Regions from separate parts of the Providencia sp. 2.29 genome, predicted to be linked through region 1. Evidence: predicted binding sites of a transcription regulator. Region 1 holds the regulator's gene; the other holds the start of a gene.

Region 1 (12,281 bases):
CCAATAATCATTGGTAATATTGTTATTGCCATGACACCTGTTGTGGATAGTAGCGGATCAAAAGGTAATGCGGAAACTAATATACTGGCGACAAAACACAATCCCAGTTGTAAGGTATTTTGCAATGCGGCAGCTTTACCACTTGCCTGAGGGTAGGCATTCAGCGCTTTTGAAACTGCAATTGGGTAAGAAGCACCGTTCATTGCTGCCATAAAACAAAAGGGGATTAAGATCATGGTTAGGCTTGGTGTGGTATAAATTGCCATTACAAACAGAATTGACATACTCACAGCATAGCCGATCAATAATAATGGAAATAAGATTTCAGCACGGACTTTGATTAATAAAAAACGACATCCATAACCACCAATAATAAAGGCAAGAGTTTGAGGAATATAACTCAGACCAATATCTGCTGGGTCAAAACCCATATTTCTTAAAATAAAAGGTGACCCCGTTAACCAAGCAAAGAAACCGGCACTACAGGATGCGTAAACCAAAACGTTACCACTGTATATACGTGAGCTGAGTAATTTTAAAAATGAAACGGACTCTTTTCCTGATGTACTACTAATGATCTCTTTTGGGGCAACATTTTTTAATAAAAATGTCGGAAGTAATAATAAAACCCCAACGGCCATTAAAACAACAAAGATAATTTCCCAATCATAATGCTCAAGCACCCATGCACCCAATAAAGGCGCCAAAGCAGGAGAAAGAGCAACTAGGGGCATAATGGTCGCAAACACTTTTTGCGTACTAGAGGAGTCATAACGGTCGATAACTAGTGCTTGCCAAAGAACGGCTGCACTACAGACGCCAATTGCCTGTAAAAAACGTAAGATAAGCAGTTGTGTTGCACTGGTGACCCATAACATCCCTAAACAACTTAAAATAAAGAGTGACAAACCGGCAATGAGGATCGGTTTACGACCTAGCTTATCCGATAAAGGCCCCCATAGCAGTTGAGCAAGGGCAAATCCCCCTAAGAAGATACTTAGAGAAGCACTAATTGCGCCTTCAGAAGTATTTAATGCAGTTTGCATTGACCCAAATGCGGGAAGATACATATCAATAGCTAAGAACCCTAGCATACTCAACCCAGCAAGGTAGAACATAAAGCCTGGGGAGTTTTTTGTCGCTGTATTTGTCATGGCAGATTACTTATCTAAAATTTACAAAATTGTTAATAGATACCCTATTGTATAGGTTGTATTTTTACATTGTGAAACGGTAATATTTGGAATGTGCTATCAAAATTTTTGAAAGGTATCGTTATGTGGTCAGCTCATTCCTTAGAAGTGATTGATGCAGTTGCAAGAACTGGGAGTTTTAGTGGTGCAGCAGAGGAGCTTCACCGAGTGCCTTCTGCGATTAGCTATACGGTCAAGCAAGTCGAGGAATGGCTTGCAGTACCGATATTTGAGCGCCGTCACCGCGATGTTGTTTTAACAGAGGCTGGGGAAATATTTATCAAGCAAAGTCGATCTGTTATCAAAAAAATGACACAGACACGCCACCAGTGTCAGCAAGCCGCAAATGGCTGGCGAGGGCAGTTTAGTATTGCGGTTGACTGCATAGTGAAACCTCAACGAACGGAGCAATTGATCCTCGATTTCTATCGCCACTTCCCAGACATTGAGTTGTATATCCATCCTGAAGTTTTTAACGGTGTTTGGGATGCGCTTGCGGATGGGCGTGTCGATGTGGCTATTGGTGCAACACGCGCCTCACCGATCGGCGAACGCTATAGTTTTCGTGATATGGGGTTTATGTCATGGTTATGTGTTGCCAGTCCTAACCACCCATTAGCGCAGTTAAAGGGAGGATTAACGGATGACCAAATGCGTGAATACCCAAGTCTGTGCCTTGAAGATACATCAAGGAACCTACCCAAACGCGATACATGGGCACTAGATAACCAGCGGCGTTTAGTCGTGCCATTTTGGGAAAATGGAATGGCGTGTTTAGTGAATGGGTTATGTGTTGGGATGGTACCTGAACACCGCGGAGCGCCATTTTGTGACGCTGGAAAGCTTGTGCCATTACAATTAACACAGCCGTTTCCGCCAAGCCCATGCTGTTTAACTTGGGTTGAAAAAAATACCTCACCGGCGTTGAGTTGGTTACTTGAATACTTAGGAGACAGTGAAACACTCAACGCCGAATGGCTAGCTCCTTAATTAGCGGCGGTAATCGATGAACGGACCATCAGCCACTGAGCGCCGTTCAACTAAACGTGGATGCACTTCGATTGTTTGTGCATCTTCACGTTTATTCACTATGCGATCTAGTAACATAGCGAATGCCATTTGGCCTAAGCGTTCTTTAGGTTGATGTATTGTGGTTAATGCAGGGGTGAAATAACGTGCATTGCGCACATTATCATAACCTATAATGGAAATATCTTGAGGAACCCGTAGCCCCATTTCGTCAGCGGCACAAATGGCGCCCATCGCCATGATGTCACCACCACAGAATACGGCAGTGGGTTTTTGCTTATTACTCAAAATTTGCATCATGGCTTTATAGCCTGACTCAGGTTCAAAGTCGCCTTGAACAATCCATTCGTCACGTAAAGTGACCTTCGCCTCTTCCATGGCCTTTTTAAAGCCAGTGAGCCGCCCAATCCCTGTATTTCTTTCCAAAGAGCCGGGGATCACCGCAATATCGCGATGGCCTCGGTCAATTAAGTAACGACCCGCGAGATAGCCGCCATGGAATGAATTATCAATGATACTGTCAGTAAAGTCACCGCGTGATGTTCCCCAATCCATAACGACCATTGGGATGTTACGGTAATCTTCTAACATATTGATTAGTTTATCAGGATATTCAGAACACATGACGAGTAGGCCATCGACACGTTTTTGTGCCAGCATCTGTAAATAAGCTTGTTGTTTACCTAAGTTATTATGCGAATTACATAAAATTAGAGTATAGCCTTTCTCATAACAACTGTTTTCAACAGACTCAATGACCTCAGCAAAATAAGGTGCCTCACTCGATGTCGCGAGCAAGCCGATGGATTTTGTATGATTAACTTTCAAACTACGAGCAACGGCACTCGGCGAATAATTGAGTTCTTTTATTGCAGCCCAAACAGCAGCCTTAGTATCATCGGCTACAAAGCGTGTTTTGTTAATTACATGGGATACGGTTGTGGTGGAGACGCCAGCGCGCTTCGCCACATCTTTAATCGTTGCCATGGGGAAAAAAAACTCCTGACCAATAAGCGGTCTTGTCATGAATTCTTATTAAAAATTACCAGCATATTGAGGCATAGTACCTTAACTGGCAATAATTTAGCGATTTGTTATCGATTTTGTCTGATCTAGCGCAAAAACAAAAGAAATAATTGATGTTATAACCTGTGATATAGACACTGGTTTTTATAAATCGTCATGTCATACTTATTTAACCATGTTAAAGTTATGGTTATGTTGCTGGTTAACTGTTCGTTTGATGAGAGGAACTCATGGATACAGATTTTAAATTTGGATTATTAGCAGCGTTAGGTTCTTTGGCTGTGATCATTGCTTTTGCAGTACATATTTTCTAATTTTGCCTTTTAAATAAAGGTAGAATGAATAAGGGCGAGTGAATACTCGCCCTTATTGTTAGTGATAAAAATCAATTAAGCTAGATTTTCTTCAACAAATTTCCAATTAACCAGCGCCCAGAAGTTCTCTAAATACTTAGGACGTGCATTGCGGTAGTCAATATAGTAGGCGTGCTCCCAAATATCGACAGTAAGAAGAGGTTTGTCATCACCAGAGATAGGGGTGCCAGCGTTAGAGGTATTTACAATCGCTAAGCTGCCATCAGTTTTTTTAACTAACCAAGTCCAACCAGCACCAAAGTTTTTGGTTGCTGCATCAGTGAACTGCTGTTTAAATTCAGCGAAAGAACCAAATGCTTTGTTAATCGCTTCTGCGACTTTACCTGTTGGTTCCCCGCCAGCGTTTGGCGCTAAGCAGTTCCAGTAGAAAGTGTGATTCCAAACTTGTGCCGCATTGTTAAAAATACCAGCATCTGAGGTTTTAATGATCTCTTCCAGTGATTTACCTTCGAAAGCAGTACCTTTGACTAAGTTATTCAGGTTAACAACATAGGTATTATGGTGTTTACCATAATGGTACTCGAGTGTTTCTTCCGAGATATAAGGTTCTAGAGCATTCTTAGCATAAGGTAGAGCGGGTAGTTCAAAAGACATTGCGTACTCCTTGTTTAGGTGTAAAACAACACATATGGGTGTAGTGCTCATAAAGTTGAGCGAATATTTTTATAGCCATGATCATGCTGTTAATGTGCATAAACTGAACATTTATGCGGCATGAACTATTATTTAATATATTAATAATAGCACGATATGGCTGCCTGATTGTAGGCTTAGTCATTATAGGGTTATCTTAACAAATCTTACTGATAAATACACCGTAAAATCATAGGGATATTATTTTATCAGCAGAGTTTCACCGTAACTGTAAACGGGGAGATGAACGTATGGCTTTTCAATAGCGGGTGGATGACTAACGTGTAGTTAGCTCATAACTACCGTCGCTCTCCTGATTGTTCCCTAATACCAAATAAATTTGTGAGATAAGCTGATAGTTCAGTGAGACTGTTATTCGTTGGTTTTTTATCATTGCGGGAGAGTATGGTAGGAAAAGAGTGATGCAGAGCAGGGAGCGTGCTAGGTAGTAGATTTATTTGACTTGAATCATAAATAAGTCACAATACAAGCAAACCAAAGGAGGGGCTTAACACCCCTCTTTTTCATTCGTAATCGCAGCTTAACTCATTGATGTATTAAGAGTGAAATGTAGTATTATGTAGTATGTTTTTTGTTCTGTATTTTTTATCTGATTGAAAAACAAGAAATATACTAATTATATTAATGTTAAGGAAGTAAAAATGACGACAATTGAAAGAATCGAACGCCAGATTAAAGAAAACCCAATCCTGCTGTATATGAAAGGCTCTCCTAAGCTTCCTAGCTGCGGTTTTTCTGCTCAGGCAGTTCAAGCGTTATCTGCTTGTGGTGAACGTTTCGCTTATGTCGATATCCTGCAAAATCCAGATATCCGTGCAGAGCTACCAAAATACGCAAATTGGCCAACATTTCCCCAATTATGGGTTGACGGTGAATTAGTAGGTGGTTGTGATATCATCATGGAAATGTATCAGCGTGGTGAATTACAGTCACTGATTAAAGAAACAGCAGACAAGTACCGTCCTGCTGATGAGACGAAAGCTGAGTAATCTCGTCATTAATGTATCTAAAAAGACCGTATTAAGCGTTTAGACTAATACGGTCTTTCTATTTCGGATACGGCTATTTTTTACTCTTGCTCCGCTGGTGGCCATCCACCGAGCTTTTTCCACTTATTAACTAACTCACAAAAAAGAAGAGCAGTGCGGTTTGTATCATACAAAGCGCCGTGAGCCTGTTTACCGTCGAAAGGGATCCCTGCTGCGACACAGGCCTTAGCTAAAATCGTTTGCCCAAAAACAAGGCCACTTAATGCAGCGGTATCAAAAGTCGCAAAAGGGTGGAAAGGGTTACGTTTTAAACCCGCACGTTCAGCGGCATTCATGACAAAGCTGTGGTCGAATGTGGCGTTGTGAGCCACAATGATAGCTCGATTACAATCGGTCGCTTTCATCCCTTTTCGTACCATTTTAAAAATGGCATGCAGTGCTTCATACTCACTAACAGCACCACGTAAAGGGTTAGTTGGGTCAATCCCCGTAAAAGCTAACGCAGCGGGTTCTAAATTAGCCCCTTCAAAGGGTTCAACATGAAAATGAAGTGTTTCATCAGGCGATAACCAGCCATCTTTATCCATTTTGAGCGTGATGGCGGCAATTTCAAGTAGACCATCCGTTTTGGCATTAAACCCACCAGTTTCTACATCAATGACAACAGGGTAATAGCCCCTGAAGCGGCTAACCAGTGCGTTAGGATTATTTTTATCAGACATTAGGCTTTCATTTTAGGTTTCCGGTTGTTGGTTATTATGCCAAAAACCGAAAAGTTTTGCAGATAAACTCACACTAGGCAGCATATGAACTGCCTAGTGACTTAAGAATCGAAATGAATTAATTACCGAGGCCTTTGCTAGCACTTTTGTTCTCAATTAGCTCGATTTTGTACCCATCAGGGTCTTCTACAAAAGCAATAATTGTACTACCACCTTTGACTGGGCCTGCTTCACGTGTCACATTTCCACCTGCACGGCGGATATCTTCACAGGTCTGAGCGACGTTATCGACACCGAGGGCAATATGGCCATAAGCTGTGCCTAATTCGTAACTATCAACCCCCCAGTTATAGGTGAGCTCAATTACGGCACCTTCACTTTCGTCACTGTAACCCACGAATGCCAATGAATATTTATACTCAGGGTTTTCACTGGTACGCAGTAGACGCATACCGAGAACCTTCGTGTAAAAATCAATTGAACGCTGCATATCCGTCACACGTAACATGGTATGTAGTAAGCGCATAAGAGAACTCCCTTGAATTAACTAAATGAAACTGAATCGTTTTAACGACTAATATAACGTACCTATTATCTTTAACACAATGAAATAGGTTTATTTATTGAACAAATAATAGATATAATCGTATTAGTGGAGTATATCATTAATTGGTGTTTTTAGTTAGGTGATATCAGTATGGCAGAGCAACTCGAGTTTTTTGAAATTCAAAGCCCTTGTCGTGGGATTTGCCAAGCCAATGAGCAAGGTTATTGCCGTGGTTGCTTTCGCTCTAGGGAAGAACGTTTCGGATGGTTAAAATTTACCGATAGCCAAAAGCGTAATATCTTACGTTTATGTCGTCAGCGCTATATTCGTTCAATAGCCGTCAAAACTCAGCAAGATGACTCACCTTCACCTCAACAAGAGCTTTTTTAATTGTTATCAACGCACTCATTCCCCATCAATCTTTTTAATTAAAGTTTTTTAACGACTATTCGTTGAAGCGTAATTAAATTGAAATGAAATTAATAAAACATAGTTAATTACTTCATATATCCTTCAATTAAATTTTAGTTATTCAAAATAATAATAAAATAAGGACAAAGCTACCGAAAATGGCATGATTTTAAGATTAACTATATTTAATTGTTTTTAAAGGAGTAATCGGCAATTGTCTTTTTTATTGTTAATTGTAATTACTATAAGGGTTAAAATAGATAGATTCGAAAGAGGAGTAAGGCTATTCTTATTAACAAGATCATTGATAGTCTATGTGAGTAAATAAAACGATGTTTAATATATAAAATGAGTGGATTTAATGGGTGATTAAAATCACAAATCAAATGATTGACTATGACTATAAATAGGTATTTATCATGGTTTTTTCTAATAATTAGTTGTCATAGCAAGAAGGAGTGAATATATAATTTAAAGAATAATTTATGGGTTGTATATTTGTTGGGCAGAATAGTGTTATATAAGGAGGGAACATTGGAGTCACAAATAGGAGCTGATTTATCACGTGTTGTACGCATGTGGAGATCACTGATTGATCATCGTTTGAAACCACTTAAGCTAACGCAAACGCATTGGATTACGTTACATAATATTAGCCAGCTACCGCCGGAGCAGTCGCAAATTCAACTTGCAAAAGCGATTGGTATTGAGCAACCTTCATTAGTGAGAACGTTAGATCAGTTAGAGGAAAAAAAACTGATTTCTCGTCACACTTGTGCGAATGACCGTCGTGCAAAAAGAATAAAACTGACACCTGAGTCTGAGCCATTTATCAAAACAGTTGATGAGGTAATTGATAATACACGCAAAGAGATTTTAGGAAATATTACACAGGATGAACTGGGTCAGTTATCATTATTGTTACTGAAATTAGAGAAAAATATTTTACGATTACAAGGAGATTTATAATTAGTGAAATTATTAATGAGCTAAGTACATTATTAAACTTTAAATCATTATGACAAGATTAATTATCTATTTTATTGATAGAACTTTTCTTCTGATTTTTTCGCCTAATAAATTAGTATGAAACTAAATTATTGGCTTTATTTATTGTTTGATGATAAATCATTTTTATTTTAACTGATTTATAAGATAGAAGGGTGTTTAAAGTTTACTGCTGTTAACTTGAGTAGCAAGTGATACTTTTTAGATTAATTGTGTTTTGAGGAACAAATCAAACAGCGTAAAAATAATCATTGGAATTTAAGCAAACATTAATATTTGTCAGTTATTTACAGATGTTCAACGGTCTGTTGGTACTGCATAAGATGTCAAATCCAAAGTCCAATAAGGAAGTGAAACTGTAGATGTATGATGACTACACAACAATGGTTTAGGTAACCTTAAAATTAAGAAGATATGTTCACCGGTCAGAATTTTGCCGGTGAACATATACTAAGATTAACGTGGAGAAACAGTGACCGTGCCGCCACTATTTGCAATCATGACACGTTGGCCAGAACGGAAAACACTTGGATCTTGTTTTTGAACGACGACAATGTTTTTGCCGCTATCAAGACGGATCTCTAACTGTACACCTTGGCTTCTATTCAGCGCACCTTGGGCTTCTTGGCCTGCTAAACCACCCGCAATAGCCCCCGCAGCGGTTGCAAGCGTTTTACCAGAGCCGCCACCAATGGTGTTACCCAATAGGCCGCCTAGTACCGCACCACCAATTGCACCGATAACGTTTCCATCATCACCTGCTTGGATAGTAACAGGGCGAGCATTAAGCACAGTGCCGTAAGTCACAGTCTGTACTTGTTTCGCGTCTTTAGCTGAAATAGTATCACCAGAAAGTGTACTGGTATTGACACAGCCAGATAATACAGTGACTGCTACAACACCGACGAAAACTTTCTTAAGCATAATTACTCCTATGAGACTTGCTGTCTGTGGCACTAACATAGCATTGGATTGTTGTTTTAACCATAATCACAATATGAAGATGACCATTATGATGTAGGGCTAAAACGGGTATCAGACTACTGATTTTGTTTTAAACAAAGTGTAAACACTAGGTAAAATATCTCAAAGTAGGAAATATTTCATAAAGTAAGGCACACTTTGTTAAATGTTTCCATTAAATAAATTGACGATACAAATATCATTGTGTGTTAATTGCACAAAAATTGTTCTAATTACCCAATGACGACCCTTGTTTGCATTGATAAATACCTTAGCTTGTTAATTATACTATAACTTATAATTGGCTAGGTAGATATTCGAGCGCCCAAATAACCTTATTGTCGATATTTTAAACGTAAAATCGTCAGGATCCGTGTACTGACTTTTTTTCTGCGAGTCAGCCCGAGAAATTACAATGTGTGGTTGACAAACTCCCCCATCAAAGCACAATCTTTTGAAGCTTAAATTCACAAAGCGTTATGCAACCTAAAGGAACAATAATGATAAAGTCAGGTCGTTATATAGGGATTATGTCAGGAACCAGCTTAGATGGGGTTGATGTTGTTCTTGCAGCGATTAGCGATAAATTTGTTGCTGAGCAATTAAGCATTAGTGTTGCGTTTCCTGTGGAGCTAAAAAAAAGAATTCTTAATATTTGCCAAGGCCAAGAAACCACATTATCTGAAATAGGAAAAATTGACCGTGAATTAGGGTCACTTTATGCCGATGCTGTGAATCAATTATTGGCGAAAGCCGGCATTCCCGCAAAAGATATCATTGCAATTGGTTGCCATGGGCAAACCGTCTGGCATGAACCCGATGGCCCGCAACCTTTTACCACACAACTGGGCGATAACAATAGAGTTGCTGCATTAACAGGCATTACGACGGTGGGGGATTTTAGGCGTCGCGATATGGCCTATGGTGGACAGGGGGCTCCATTAGTACCTGCATTCCACTTGGCAGTATTAGGCCATGCAATAGAAAAAAGAATTATATTAAATATTGGTGGCATATCGAACATTACCGCTTTACTGCCGGGGGCTTATGTCAAAGGTTACGATACCGGGCCTGGTAATATGTTGATGGATACCTGGATATGGCGTCATAAACAGTGTGCATACGATGAAAATGGTCATTGGGCGAGTACAGGTACGGTACATCAACCTTTGCTCAAGGCGATGTTACGTGATCCGTACTTCCGGCGGTCGGCACCAAAAAGCACTGGGCGTGAATATTTTAATATGCAATGGTTAGATAAGCACTTATCTGACTTCCCTGATATTTTGCCTCAAGATGTGCAAGCGACTTTATGTGAATTAACCGCCGCGTCAATTGCCGAGCAGATTTTACTGTGTGGCGGCTGTGAACGTTTAATTGTTTGTGGGGGTGGTGCAAAAAATAGCTTTTTGATGCAGCGCCTAGCGGCTTTGCTTCCGGGGACAGAGGTGGGGCCAAGTGATAAATATGGTTTAAGCGGTGATGATATGGAAGCATTAGCTTTCGCATGGCTGGCTGCTCGAACTATGGCTAATTTGCCGGGGAATCTTGCATCCGTGACAGGCGCTGAACGTGAAACGGTGTTAGGTGCGATTTATCCCGCGAATATCGATGAAAAATAATTGCGTTAAGGAAATAAGTAAACGATGAATGACGCACAAAATTTAGAGTTAGCAGCATTACGCCGTGAATACACGAAAGGTGGTTTAAGGCGATCTGACTTAACGGCAGACCCACTAGATCTGTTTGAGAAGTGGTTAAAACAGGCCTGTGAAGCGAATTTAAGTGATCCTACTGCAATGTGTGTTGCGACTGTTGATGAAACAGGTCAGCCGTATCAACGTATTGTTTTGTTAAAGCACTTCGATGAAAAAGGGTTGGTCTTTTATACCAACATGGGGAGCCGAAAAGCGCAGCATTTAGGAAAAAACAATAAAGTCAGCTTACATTTCCCATGGTACCCACTTGAGCGCCAAGTGAGTTTTTTAGGGGTGGCAGAGCGTTTAAACCCTATTGAGGTCGTCAAGTATTTCCATAGTCGTCCAAAAGATAGCCAGATTGCGGCTTGGGCATCTCAGCAATCATCCAGAATTTCAGCGCGTAGCATTTTGGAAGGTAAATTTTTAGAACTAAAACAAAAGTTCCAAAATGGCGAAGTGCCACTACCGAGTTTTTGGGGTGGTTTCCGTGTGGTATTCAATAGTGTTGAGTTCTGGCAAGGGGGAGCCAACCGGTTACATGACCGTTTTATTTATCAGCGAGACGGGGATGGCTGGAAAATTGATAGATTAGCGCCGTAATTAAATGTTTTTTAGCTGGCACTTCACAGCTAGGCGCTTTATGCTATAGGTTCGTTTACGAAAACTGACAAGCGACACCTACGAGATTGGGTAATCACTCCCAGCTCGAGGTCATTTTACTAAAAATAGATAGACAAAATTCAACTGATGGAGTCATTGATGTCTAGCAATAACCTGATTAAACAATTGCAAGAGCGGGGCCTCGTTGCCCAGGTAACGGATGAGGATGCGTTAGCAGAGAGACTGGCGCAAGGCCCTATCTCTCTCTATTGCGGCTTCGACCCTACCGCCGACAGCTTGCACTTGGGACATCTGGTTCCCTTGCTGTGTTTAAAACGATTCCAACTAGCCGGGCACAAGCCTGTGGCGTTGGTCGGTGGCGCGACGGGTCTGATTGGCGATCCGAGTTTTAAAGCCTCTGAGCGTAAATTAAATACCGCAGAGACCGTCCAAGAATGGGTAGAAAAAATCCGTAATCAAGTATCGCCTTTCCTAAGTTTTGATTGTGGCGATAATAGCGCTAAATTAGCCAACAACTACGATTGGTTTGGTAAAATGGATGTGCTGACTTTCTTACGTGATATTGGTAAACACTTTTCTGTTAACCAAATGATCAACAAAGAAGCGGTAAAACAACGCCTAAATCGTGATGATGTGGGGATCTCTTTCACTGAGTTTGCTTATAACCTGCTGCAAGGTTATGACTTCGCAAACCTCAATAAAGAGCATGGTGTTGAGTTACAAATTGGTGGTTCTGACCAGTGGGGTAACATTACTTCGGGTATTGATTTGACTCGCCGTTTAAATCAAAACCAAGTATTCGGTATGACTGTACCGTTAATCACCAAATCAGATGGTACTAAATTCGGTAAAACTGAAGGTGGTGCAGTCTGGCTTGATCCTAAGAAAACCAGTCCATACAAATTCTACCAATTCTGGATCAATACGGCTGATGCTGACGTCTATCGCTTCTTAAAATTCTTTACCTTCATGGAGTTAAGCGAAATTGATGCACTTGAAGAAGAAGATAAAAACAGCGGTAAAGCGCCACGTGCACAATATGTT
Region 2 (12,281 bases), 2.1 Mb from region 1:
CCAAGTTCCTTCTTCAATGATTGGCACCGATGCTTTTCAGGAAGTTGATACTTATGGGATTTCTATTCCTGTCACAAAACACAACTATTTAGTTCGTAACATCAATGAATTACCGCAAGTAATTTGTGACGCCTTCCGAATCGCAGAGTCCGGTCGTCCCGGCCCAGTATGGATTGATATTCCTAAAGATGTGCAGACGGCAACGATCGAATTAGACGCATTGCCAGATATTCAGCCAAAAGATAAGGCGCCGAACTTTGAGATGGAAAAAGTGATCCAAGCGGCGGAAATGATTAATCAGTCGAAACGTCCTGTACTTTATTTTGGGGGCGGCGTGATTAGTTCAGGCTCCACAGAAACGGCGATTGCGTTTGCAGAGAAAGCGACATTACCAACGACGATGACACTGATGGCATTAGGGACTATTCCTATGCGCCACCCGCTCTACTTGGGAATGTTAGGAATGCATGCGGCGCGTAGCACGAATATGGTGATGGAAGAAGCTGATTTGCTAATTGTTATCGGTGCTCGCTTTGATGACCGAGCGATAGGTCGTGCAGAAAAATTCTGTCCTAATGCCAAAATTATTCATGTAGATATTGATAAAGCAGAGATCAGTAAAATTAAACGACCTGATATTGCTATCAATGCAGATGCAGGGCAAATTCTCGAGTTATTACTGCCGTTAGTTGAAAAAAATCAACGTGAAGAGTGGATGACAAGAGTTAATCAATTAAAGCAGGACTACCCATTAAATTTAAGCGAAGCCGATAATCCATTAAGCCATTACGGCTTAGTGCTTGCTGCTGCAAGAGCCGCGGGCGAAGAAGCGATAGTGACCACTGACGTTGGGCAGCATCAAATGTGGGCGGCACAGGTTTATCCGCTATCACGTCCTCGCCAGTGGTTAACATCTGGCGGTTTAGGCACGATGGGCTTTGGCCTTCCTGCCGCGATTGGTGCGGCATTGGCGAACCCAGAGCAAACCATCGTATGTTTCTCTGGTGACGGCAGCTTGATGATGAATATTCAAGAGCTTGCCACCGCAGTTGAGCACCAATTAAATATCAAAATTGTTCTGATGAATAACCAAGCATTGGGGATGGTGTATCAGCAACAAGAGCTGTTTTTTGATAACCGCATATATGCCGCAGCTTATCCATATCAAACAGATTTTATTAAAATTGCGGCGGGGTTTGGTTTGAAAACCTGTGATTTAAATACGGAAGCGGATCCTGAAATGGCATTAGAAGCGATTATGAACACGAAAGGTCCTTGCTTAATTCATGCCCTGATCGATGTGAATCAAAAGGTTTATCCAATGGTTCCACCGGGTGCAGCAAATATTGATATGATCGGAGCGTAATTATGGTTTTTGAACATCACCCAATTGCATTAGAACTTATTGTCCGCAACCATCCTGGTGTTATGTCGCATATTTGTGGACTGTTTGCGCGTCGTGCTTTTAATGTGGACGGCATTTTATGTATGCCAATAAAAGATAAAGATGAAAGCCGAATTTGGCTATTAGTACAAAAAGATGAGCGCTTGTCACAAATGGTGAATCAAGTTGAAAAACTAGAAGATGTTAGGGAAGTCCGTTTTAGTGATGACCTAAGACTATTTGAGACAATGCAAAACTATTTGCAATAACATTGCATCGCCACTGGCTCTCTATATTCAACCTACATTTATCCTGTAGGTTGAATTTTTTATTTGGTTTGAACGCACAATTTAAGCACATTTGTTTGTTTTAATGTTCTATTGTTTCTTAAAGTGAACAATGGTGGTATAACAAACTCAGCATTACGCTGTAAAGCATCAACAAATAAGTGGGGCATTTTATGCAGAATAATATTTATCTGACTGATACTTATCGCTATGAAATTCAAACAACTGTACTTGAAAAAGGCCAAGATGATGAGGGGCAATGGGTTGCGCTAAGGGATAATATTTTTCATCCACAAGGCGGAGGTCAACCAGCCGATGCCGGGTGGATCAATGATCAGCCTGTTCGTATTAAGAAACACCCAAATGGCTGGATAATTGCTTATTTAGCGCCGGATCAGAATTTGAATGTTGGTGATGCTGTCAGTGCGAAAATTGATAAGGCACAGCGCCAATATCATGCGGCTTTGCATACGACGGGGCACTTATTAAGTTGGGAAATGGCTTGTTTTGGATGGAAGGGGCAAAAAGGGCACCATTTTCCGAATGAGTCACGAGTAGAGTTTAGTGCAATTAGTGATAACCCCACCCCCATTGAACAACTAGATGAAAGGGAAATAGAAGCTTTAGTCAATCAACGCTTGCACAGTGACTATCCTGTATCTGTTGAACAACGAGGAGAGTTACGCCTTTGTCGCGTTTCTGAAGGTGATGAGGTGCCTTGTGGCGGCACTCATGTTGATTCACTCGGTAAAATTTGCCAGTTTGTGATTAAGTCGATGAAATATAAAAAAGGGATCTTGCGGATCAGTTATGATGCGAAGCATGTCGAAGTTTAGATACTGTCACTAAGATGCGAGTACGTCATCACGACTGTTGCATTTAATTCCCCCTCCATGCAGAGATAGGAGTGGGGAAAATCACAACTAAAGGCATAAAAATCCCCTTCTTCTAATAACACGGTTTGTTCATCTTTTAAGCGTAACATCAATGAACCAGTATGCAGCATGATATGTTCATGAGTTCCGCTCATATGTGCGGGGCTATTAATGATGGCGCCTCGTTTCATATTCAACTGCCATATTTCAGAAATATTGCCCATATTGATACGAAATTTAAATTGTTGTGAATAATCCCCTTGCTGAGGAGCTGACTTCACAAAGTAGGGGTAGGCTTCATGCTGTAATGTAAATAGATCACTCAATGGGAAGCGTAATGCGATGGCGATGGCTTCTAAGGTATCAACTCTTGGGTTTGAATCGCCAGACTCCAGTTTAGAAAGAGCCGCTTTTGAGATCCCTGATAAACGTGCTAGTTCATTCAAGGAGAGGTTCCTTGCTTGCCGGAGTAAGCGTACTTTTTGACCAATTTTAATGTTGATTTTTTTATCCACCCTGTGTCTTCCTTGAAAGTTAAATTATGCTGCTAATTCTACCATCATAACAACGTTATGTCAGAAACGTACTGATAAAGGCATAATATTTCGACAATGGAAGAAAATGAAGATGGCAACCTGATTTAATAATCAATCCGTTCACTTAGGTAATAAAAACAGGGCTTTTTTATTTATTCAGAAAAAATTATAGTGAACAAAAATACTCCCTGTAAGGGCTAATTATGCCGTTTGATTTTTTCTCGCTAGAAATGGCGATCTGTTTTTTTACACTACTGTGCGCTTATTTAGTTTTTGGGATGGCTGGGTTTGGATCCGCTTTGATAGCCACGCCTGTATTAGCAATGTATCTTCCTTTAAATATGATCGTGCCTATATTAGCACTGATTGATTTAACGGCGGCGCTGATCAATCTAGTAAAAGATGGTAAAAACGCGGATTATCAAGAAATAAAATGGATTATTCCACTCATGGTTGTGGGGAGTTTAATTGGTGCGGCTATCTTACTAAAAACACGCCCAGATATTCTGATTTTATTACTTGGTATATTTGTGATTTTTTATGTTATGAACGCCTTTTTTTCAAAGAAAGGCCAATCGCATTTTTCTAAGATATTAGTTGTTCCTTTCAGCTTGATCGGCGGTATTTTTAGTGCGTTATTTGGTAGCGGTGGCTTTATTTATGCTATGTACTTATCAAGCCGCATAGCCGATAAACAGCGCTTTCGCATCACCCAAATGACATTAATAGGCTTTAGCACGTTAACGCGTGTCACAATCTTTTTAGTGATGGGTGTCTATGTGAATGTCGATATTCTGCTGATGGCATTAGCGTTCTCACCCGCAATGTTGATTGGTATTTGGGCTGGGCGCCATATTACCTTGAAAATATCGCGAGAATCTTTCCTGAAAATTATCAATATTATTATTTTAATTTCAGGTATTGCCTTGCTATATCGTTATTTTTTTATTTTGTAACTCACGTCACTGTTAAAGATTTATCAGTATAAAATATAAAGCATGATACAATTACCTTTCGTCATCTTCGGTAATTCCAGATGATGAAGGGTTTTTATATTGTGTTTAACGTTAATAAATAGAATTTAAAATGGAAGCTTTCATTAATGAAAGCAGATTAATATCAAAATGAGCTCTGATAATCAGCGTTTACAGCATTTTCGTCGTACCCCTTCGTTCGCTATTTTTACCATTACAACCAGTATTGCTGTCATTGGTATCGTTATTGGTTTAAGTATCCCAATGGTCGCTTTGCGATTAAATAACTATGGTGTTAGCGAACTCTATATTGGCATTATTTCAGCTGCACCTGCTTTAGGGATGTTTTTAATTGCCCCTATGGTGCAACGGATTGTTCGTTGGTGTGGGAAACGACAAGCAATGCTTATCGCAACCATTATTTCTGCAATAAGTTTGCTACCGTTACTGAGTTCGTTACCATTGTGGCTGCTCTTTCCATTACGTTTGATTACAGGGTTAGCCAGCGGTGTACTGATTTGTTTAGGGGAAACATGGATTAATGAACTTAGCCCGGAAAGCAAGCGAGGCCGTATCCTCGCCATCTACACCACCGTTTTTACCGTGAGCCAACTACTCGGCCCCTCTTTTATTGCTTACTATGGCGTAGAAGATAAATCTCCATTATTGATTTGCACCTTACTTCACCTGATATCTATAGCACTATTTTTAATTATGGAACAAAAGGTGGGTGACCGTATTTCCGCGACAGCCAGTGAATCACGTTTTTCAATTATTCAGTTTGTTAAAGTCGCTCCGGGCATTTGTGCTGGTATTCTATTTTTCGCCTTTTTTGATGGCACGATTTTATCGATGTTCCCTATTTATGGTATGGGAATGGGGCATACTGAGGCGATTGCCGCGATGATGATCAGTGCAATTTTAGCGGGGGATGCGGTGATGCAAATGCCATTTGGATGGTTAGCGGACCATATGAACCGTGAAAAACTGTATCGGATTTGCGGCGTTGTCACATTAGGAGCGAGTTGTTTATTACCTTTCTTGATAACTCACCATTATTTAATTTGGGTCTTGTTATTTGTTTTGGGGGCAACAGCCGGTGCTATTTACACCATTGCGCTTGTGCAAATTGGTCAATATTTTAAAGGCAATGACCTAATTATTGCGAATGCCGCTGCGGCTATGTTATGGGGAATTGGTAATTTGTCCGGGCCGTTATTAGCTGGCGTCGCGACATCTCTTTCGCTGGCGGGGTTACCCGTATTACTCATTTTTATTGCTACAGCATTTTTGTGGTTTACGCGTGAAAAATATAGCGCCCAAAGCACGCAACAAGCTTAACTAAAAAATAGTGTGCCAGTGGTGATAAACTGGCACAGATTTTTCATTTCTCTACTCAATGCTTTTATAAACAACTAAGTTTTCGGTGAATTCATCGGGGCGGTGGTTGCTCCAAAATAGCGTCATACCTGCGGGAGCTGGCTTGATCTGTTTTGATAACACAATTAACCAGCGGCACTGCTCTGGTTTTTCAAAGCGATCTTGCCGTTGATGTAAGATCTTTGTGTAGTAGTACAGCATAGGGGCTTCGGATTCACCGATATTATCGGATGCCATACAGTCATTGGTATGATAATGGCCTTTTAGATGTTGTTCTAAATCGACAAAGACATCTTTAAACCCTTTGGTATAGTCTATCCAGCCTAAAAATAAGCTGAATGTGATCCCCCATACGATACACATGCCTAGCGTCCAGTTTTGCATGGCACGTAAGGTAATCTGTCGGCTCAATAACGCTCCGCGTAAAAACCAGATGGCGGTGAGGATTGTCGCGACTAGCAAAGCAACTATCGAAAATGGCATTTGGTAACTCATCGGTAGCCATTTACTAAAAGGTGTAAGCCACACCTGCGTCTGACCCGAAAGGGCGATAAAATAGCAAACCCACAGGAAAATAATAAGTAGTGACCATAGCGTAGCCGCAAAGCATGAGAAACCGCGTAGCACTTTTTCAGGAAGCGCAAGCACGGTTTGGGTCCCTAAGATTGCAAGTGGGGCGATGAAAGGGAGCAAATAGAGCGCTCTACCTGTTGCTGAAATTTGTAAAAATACAATCCCAAGTAGCGGGAAAATGGTGACTAAGTACTCGTTACGGCTACGTAATCGTTTTAACGGATTTCTAATAAAATAGAGGGTAGCCAGTATGCCTGCTGGCAGTGCAAATAGCAGCACGGATGCTGGAACACGTGTTAAGTTCGCTTTGGCACCTAATTTTTCAACAGAGAAGCCTAGAAAACGACCGATATTATTTTCCCAAAACCAAGTCATAAACAGATCGGGATGTTGGCGATAGAGTAAAATAGGCCAAGGTAAAATCAAGATAAGAGCAGTGAGACCGGCGATGATTGCAGGTAGCCAAAAAAGCTTTTGGCGGCAGTGTGGTAGAAAAATCGGGGCTAGCAGTAAGCTTAACCATAACACACCCGGAATAAACACCCCTTTTGATAGCATGGTGATCACTGTGCCAAACATTAGCCATAATGCGGACATCGCAACCTTTTCCTGGCGTATTAGCCCAAGAATGCCGTACAAACCGATAGTAGCACCTGTAATGAGTGCAACATCCGTAAACATATCATGGCTATGCCTTAAAATGCCGGGGGCGCAAAGGTAGAGTGCGAATGCAATCCAAATGCGTTTATCACTAATATGGTCTGTATTGAAGGCACGGCGAGCAAGTAGAATAAAAAATGAAAAGTTAATCACTGAAAATAACAATGTCGCACTGCGCGCCGCATCATAAAGCGGCATAAAGCCAGATAGCAAATGGGCACTGATGGTGGCGACCCAATAGTACAGTGGTGGCTTCTCCATAAACGGTTCGCCAGCATTCGTTGGTACGAGCCAATTACCTGTTTCGAACATAGTTTGGATAATACCAAAGCTATAGTTTTCATCTTGCTTCCACGGAGTGTGCCCGTAAATACCAGGTAAAAGATAGATGGCGAGAAAGCCAATAAATAAAATTAATGACTTTTGATTAGGTGTTAATTTTTTTTGCATTGTTCTTGCAGTGAATATATGTCAGTAATTAATAATTTTATGTGATATTTAATTTTAACGAGATCAAATATAATTAATGTTTACACATAAAAATTGTTAACATGATGAAATTAAAGTTGATTTTTATTTAAATTCTCGTTGTCAGATTATATTTTTGCAGCATTATATTCTATGTAATAAATGCGATTTAAAAAATAAGTTATTTGTCATCCTCTCGCTAATACCCCTCACTATTATTTAGCGAAGCAACACTTAACTCTAACAAAATATTTATTAACTGTAGCTAAACGAAAAGAAAATCCATTCACAATAGAGAGGGTTAATAAGTCGGATAGTAAGGATGCCAAATTCGGTAAAACCTCCTCACTGTGCTAGGGATAAAATCTAAAAATTTATGTTAAGTTTGCTTTGTTGTGTGCGATTGCCCCATGTAACTTGAAAACACTTGATCAATACGTCGATTTCGATTGATAATTGCCCGCTTCATAGTCTGCCATCTCTATTGTTAAAGCCAAACGATTGCGTGAGAGTGGGGGGTGAGTAAATCACTCGCTCAATCAGTTTTTTCTAAAAACGTAATCGTTTTCGTCAGTGAGATTAGGCGCTTTTTGTCATATTTAGCAGGGGTATTTCCATGTCTGGCCAACAGGCTTCAACCAATTGCAAATTGGATAAATATTTTAAAATTTCTGCGCGTGGCTCTTCGGTTCGCCGTGAAATTATTGCAGGGTTAACGACATTTTTGGCGATGGTGTATTCCGTCATTGTCGTTCCGGGAATGTTAGGGCAGGCAGGGTTCCCTCCTACAGCTGTCTTTATTGCGACCTGTTTAGTGGCGGGTTTTGGCTCACTATTGATGGGGCTGTGGGCTAACCTGCCAATGGCGATTGGTTGTGCGATTTCACTTACCGCATTTACGGCTTTTAGCTTGGTGTTAGGCCAGAAAATCAGTATCCCTGTTGCTTTAGGGGCCGTGTTTCTTATGGGGTGCCTGTTTACTATTATTTCGGTGACAGGAATTCGTAGCTGGATCCTGCGTAATATGCCTATGGGGATTGCGCACGGTACTGGGATTGGTATTGGGTTATTTTTATTACTGATAGCCGCAAATGGTGTCGGGTTGGTCGTTAAAAACCCAAATGAAGGGCTACCTGTTGCACTTGGCGATTTTACCTCTTTCCCTGTATTAATGGCATTAGCGGGTTTAGCGGTTATTTTTGGCTTAGAGAAGCGTCGCGTGCCCGGTGGTGTTCTGTTGGTGATTATTGCTATTTCAATCATAGGGTTAATTTTTGACCCTGCCGTTAAGTACCAAGGTTTCTTTAAGCTTCCTTCATTAGGTGAAGATGGTTTATCACTGATCATGAGCATGGACATTATGGGAGCCTTGCAACCTATCGTGTTACCAAGCTTATTAGCATTGGTCATGACCGCAGTCTTTGATGCGACAGGAACCATCCGTGCGGTTGCTGGTCAAGCTAACTTGCTGGATAAAGATGGGCAAATTATTAATGGTGGTAAAGCATTAACTGCGGACTCGGTAAGCAGTATCTTTGCTGGAGCGATTGGGGCTTCTCCTGCTGCGGTTTATATCGAATCTGCTGCTGGTACTGCTGCTGGTGGTCGTACGGGGCTTACTGCGGTGGTCGTTGGCCTGTTGTTCTTATTGATTCTATTTTTATCACCTCTGTCTTATTTAGTACCTGCGTATGCGACGGCACCAGCTTTGATGTATGTCGGTCTGTTGATGTTGAGTAATGTTTCTAAACTGAACTTTGATGACTTTGTCGATTCGATGTCCGGTTTATTATGTGCTGTGTTTATTGTTCTGACCTGTAACATTGTTACTGGCATTATGTTAGGTTTCGCCGCATTGGTGATTGGACGTATCTTTGCAGGTGAGTGGCGTAAGCTGAATATTGGAACCGTGGTTATTGCTGTTCTATTAGTGGCATTTTATGCTGCTGATTTAGCGATTTAAGATTCGTTGTTCTGTGGGGGCTGGCGCATCGGCTGCCCCCTAATGTATTATCGCGATTAATCTTAAAGTTTGAATTATTTTCCCGCCTAGTAGTTAGTTAAGGATAGAATAGACAAAAGGCGGTGAAACATGTGAAATCCGCGGGTTTTCACGAGTTGCTGGCTTTACTGAAAAATTTCATGGCCTGACGAGCTACCTAATATTCTGCTGCGACGGGTCATATTTGGGTTTGGTTCATTTCGTTAATCAGTAAGGGCAACATGGAAATTTTCTTTACTATTCTCATCTTAATTTTGGCAGTTTCTGTTTCAGGTGTGGTGACAAAAGTCATCCCTGTTCGCGTTCCATTACCCTTAATTCAAATCGCGATTGGTGCATTGCTTGCATGGCCTCAGTTTGGATTACATGTCACGTTTGACCCTGAACTCTTTATGGTTCTATTGATCCCGCCATTGCTATTCGTTGATGGCTGGAAAACGCCAACACGTGAATTTTTCCAAAATGGTCGTGAGATTTTCATCCTAGTATTAGTACTGGTATTGGTAACCGTTGTGGGTATCGGTTATCTCATTTACTGGTTAATGCCGGGTATTCCTTTGATTGCTGCATTTGCACTTGCTGCTGTCCTTTCGCCAACGGATGCGGTAGCGCTCTCTTCGATTGTCGGTAAAGGTCGTATACCTAAGCGTATGATGAGCGTGTTGGAAGGCGAAGCATTGATGAATGACGCTTCAGGTCTGGTTGCATTAAAATTTGCGGTTGCGATTGCAATGGAAACCATGATGTTCTCAGTGTCTGGCGTCACGATTGAATTTTTTAAAGTGGCGATAGGTGGTTTGCTATCCGGTATCATTGTGACTTGGGTTTACAGCAAGTCATTGCGCTTAATGAGTCGCTGGAGTGGCGATGATCCTGCAACCCAAATTGTCTTTATGTTATTGCTGCCTTTTGCCTCTTATATGATTGCGGAGCATATTGGTTTCTCAGGCATTTTGGCTGCGGTGGCTGCGGGGATGACAATCACCAAATCTGGGGTGATCCGTAATGCGCCATTAGCGATGAGACTGCGTGCTGACAGCGTATGGTCAATGTTAGAATTCGTATTTAACGGTTTGGTGTTTATCATGCTTGGCTTACAATTGCCGGGGATTTGGGAAACATCAGTACTGCAAGCGGAACTGGATCCTAGCGTAGAAACGTGGATGTTGTTTGCGGCAGTCGCCATTATCTACTTTGCCTTGCTAATTTTGCGTTTTTGTTGGTTATGGCTCATGAAAAGGTTTAGCCGCCTGTTCCTGAAAAAAAGGCCACTGCAATTTGCTAACTATACGGTACGTGAGCTGTGGCTAGCTTCTTTTGCGGGAGTTCGTGGGGCGATTACCTTAGCCGGTGTGCTTTCAGTACCCCTCTTTTTAAGTGATGGTTCACCTTTCCCAGCGCGTTATCAATTAGTCTTTATTGCGGCAGGGGTGATTTTATTCTCAATATTCGCGGGCGTCATCGCGTTACCGCTGTTGCTGCGCAACTTTAAAGTCGGTGATAAAGAAGCGGATATTAACGAAATTCGTATGGCGAAAGCCGCAATGGCTGAAGTCGCCATTGTGAGTTTAAACAAGATGGAAGAGCGTTTATCGGCGGATGTTGATGAAAAATTAGACCCTGAGGATATTAGTGAAGTGGCCTCAAGGGTTACGGGGCATTTGCGCCGACGTACCGCTAGCCAAGATGAAATCGAACATAACTTACAGATTGAAGATTTAGAGCGGCGCTTTAGGCTAACCGCATTACGTGCTGAACGTGGTGAGTTATATCACCTGCGTGCAACGCGTAAAATTAGCAATGAAACGCTGCAATCCTTACTGACGGATCTCGATTTGTTGGAAGCTGTATTGATTGAAAAAGAGCATTAATTGAGAACAATACAATAATGTGGTTACTTGTGATTACGACGCTGCTTTGGGCAGCGTCTTTTAGTCTTATTGGTGAATATCTCGCTGGGCAAGTGGATAGCTGGCTATCCGTCCTAATACGTGTTTCTTTAGCGGCATTGGTCTTCTTGCCATTTTTACGCTGGCGAGGGCTGGGATTCAAAGTGATTGTGCTGTACATGATTGTTGGTGCATGCCAACTCGGTATTATGTATTTCTTTGTGTTCCAAGCGTATCGCCATCTCACCGTCGCGGAATTTTTGTTATTTACGGTACTCACCCCTCTGTATGTGACGCTCATTTATGATCTATTGGAGCGCCAACGTTTACGGATGGGCTATTTGTTTAGCTCGCTACTTGCCGTTATTGGTGCAGCCATCATTCGTTATGACCATCTTAGTGAATCTTTCTGGGTAGGTCTGATATTTGTGCAATTAGCTAATATCTTCTTTGCTGTCGGTCAGGTGGGATATAAGCGTTTGATGGAAATATATCCTATCCCTCAGCATCAAGCTTTTTCATGGTTTTATATCGGTGCAACGCTGGTCGCACTGTTCGGATGGGGGCTATTTGGGGATAAATCGCTAGTGCCAACCACACATGTTCAATGGTGGGTTTTACTGTGGTTAGGTGTTGTGGCTTCTGGCATCGGTTACTTTATGTGGAATTATGGCGCCACAAAAGTAGACGCCGGAACCCTTGCTATCATGAATAATATGATGGTTCCAGCGGGGCTACTGGTTAATTTTGCCATCTGGCAACAGCATCCAGATTGGTTGAGTTTTACCATTGGAGCGAGCCTGATTGTCGCGTCTCTGTGGGTACATAGGCGTTGGATACTTTCACCGGTTTCACGTAAGACAGATTCTCAACGGCATGATTAGTGGCCGTTTTGGTAAAAGCTTCAATAGCGGGTTGGCGTTGCTCTCCTTCACGGCATGCAGCGTACAACCGGCTCCACAAACCACTCCCTAATGTTTTTATACTAATTAACCCCTGTTTTTCAAACGAATCCACCGCCCAATGTGGTAATGCGGCGATCCCCATTTTAGCTGCCACCATCTGTATTAAAATCAATGTATTATCAACGGCTTTCACCTTTGGTGAAACCCCGGCTGGCTGTAAGAAATGGCGCCAAACATCAAAGCGATGACGTTGTACTGGGTAAATTAGTAAGGTCTCATCGGCGAGATCATGAGGCTCGATAATCGGTTTTTTTGCTAAAGGGTGATCATTAGCCACAATTAATTTTA

Evidence for each region. The regulator PurR, encoded in region 1, represses purine synthesis genes. The targets are predictions, from matches to a motif close to CANGCAAACGTTTGCNTG.
Region 2: I3B46_RS02520 (NCS2 family permease) is a predicted target of PurR. The motif match lies at 7,628-7,645, and genes of this name have one in related genera.

What each region holds. Positions count from the first base shown of each region.
Region 1 is NZ_CP065420.1:2,665,762-2,678,042, reverse strand. Features, by position in the region: gene punC (purine nucleoside transporter PunC) at 1-1,154, opposite strand, end outside; gene punR (DNA-binding transcriptional activator PunR) at 1,278-2,183, shown strand; gene purR (HTH-type transcriptional repressor PurR) at 2,184-3,209, opposite strand; gene cydH (cytochrome bd-I oxidase subunit CydH) at 3,479-3,562, shown strand; gene sodB (superoxide dismutase [Fe]) at 3,638-4,216, opposite strand; gene I3B46_RS12310 (Grx4 family monothiol glutaredoxin) at 4,918-5,265, shown strand; gene rnt (ribonuclease T) at 5,346-5,987, opposite strand; gene gloA (lactoylglutathione lyase) at 6,106-6,513, opposite strand; gene I3B46_RS12295 (DUF1289 domain-containing protein) at 6,685-6,924, shown strand; gene slyA (transcriptional regulator SlyA) at 7,480-7,914, shown strand; gene I3B46_RS12285 (glycine zipper 2TM domain-containing protein) at 8,410-8,877, opposite strand; gene anmK (anhydro-N-acetylmuramic acid kinase) at 9,420-10,538, shown strand; gene pdxH (pyridoxamine 5'-phosphate oxidase) at 10,563-11,216, shown strand; gene tyrS (tyrosine--tRNA ligase) at 11,376-12,281, shown strand, end outside.
Region 2 is NZ_CP065420.1:580,462-592,742, forward strand. Features, by position in the region: gene ilvB (acetolactate synthase large subunit) at 1-1,366, shown strand, start outside; gene ilvN (acetolactate synthase small subunit) at 1,369-1,653, shown strand; gene I3B46_RS02495 (hypothetical protein) at 1,845-2,507, shown strand; gene I3B46_RS02500 (helix-turn-helix domain-containing protein) at 2,504-3,061, opposite strand; gene I3B46_RS02505 (sulfite exporter TauE/SafE family protein) at 3,286-4,038, shown strand; gene I3B46_RS02510 (MFS transporter) at 4,207-5,397, shown strand; gene I3B46_RS02515 (ArnT family glycosyltransferase) at 5,449-7,119, opposite strand; gene I3B46_RS02520 (NCS2 family permease) at 7,754-9,100, shown strand; gene I3B46_RS02525 (Na+/H+ antiporter) at 9,361-11,010, shown strand; gene I3B46_RS02530 (carboxylate/amino acid/amine transporter) at 11,028-11,912, shown strand; gene metR (HTH-type transcriptional regulator MetR) at 11,812-12,281, opposite strand, start outside.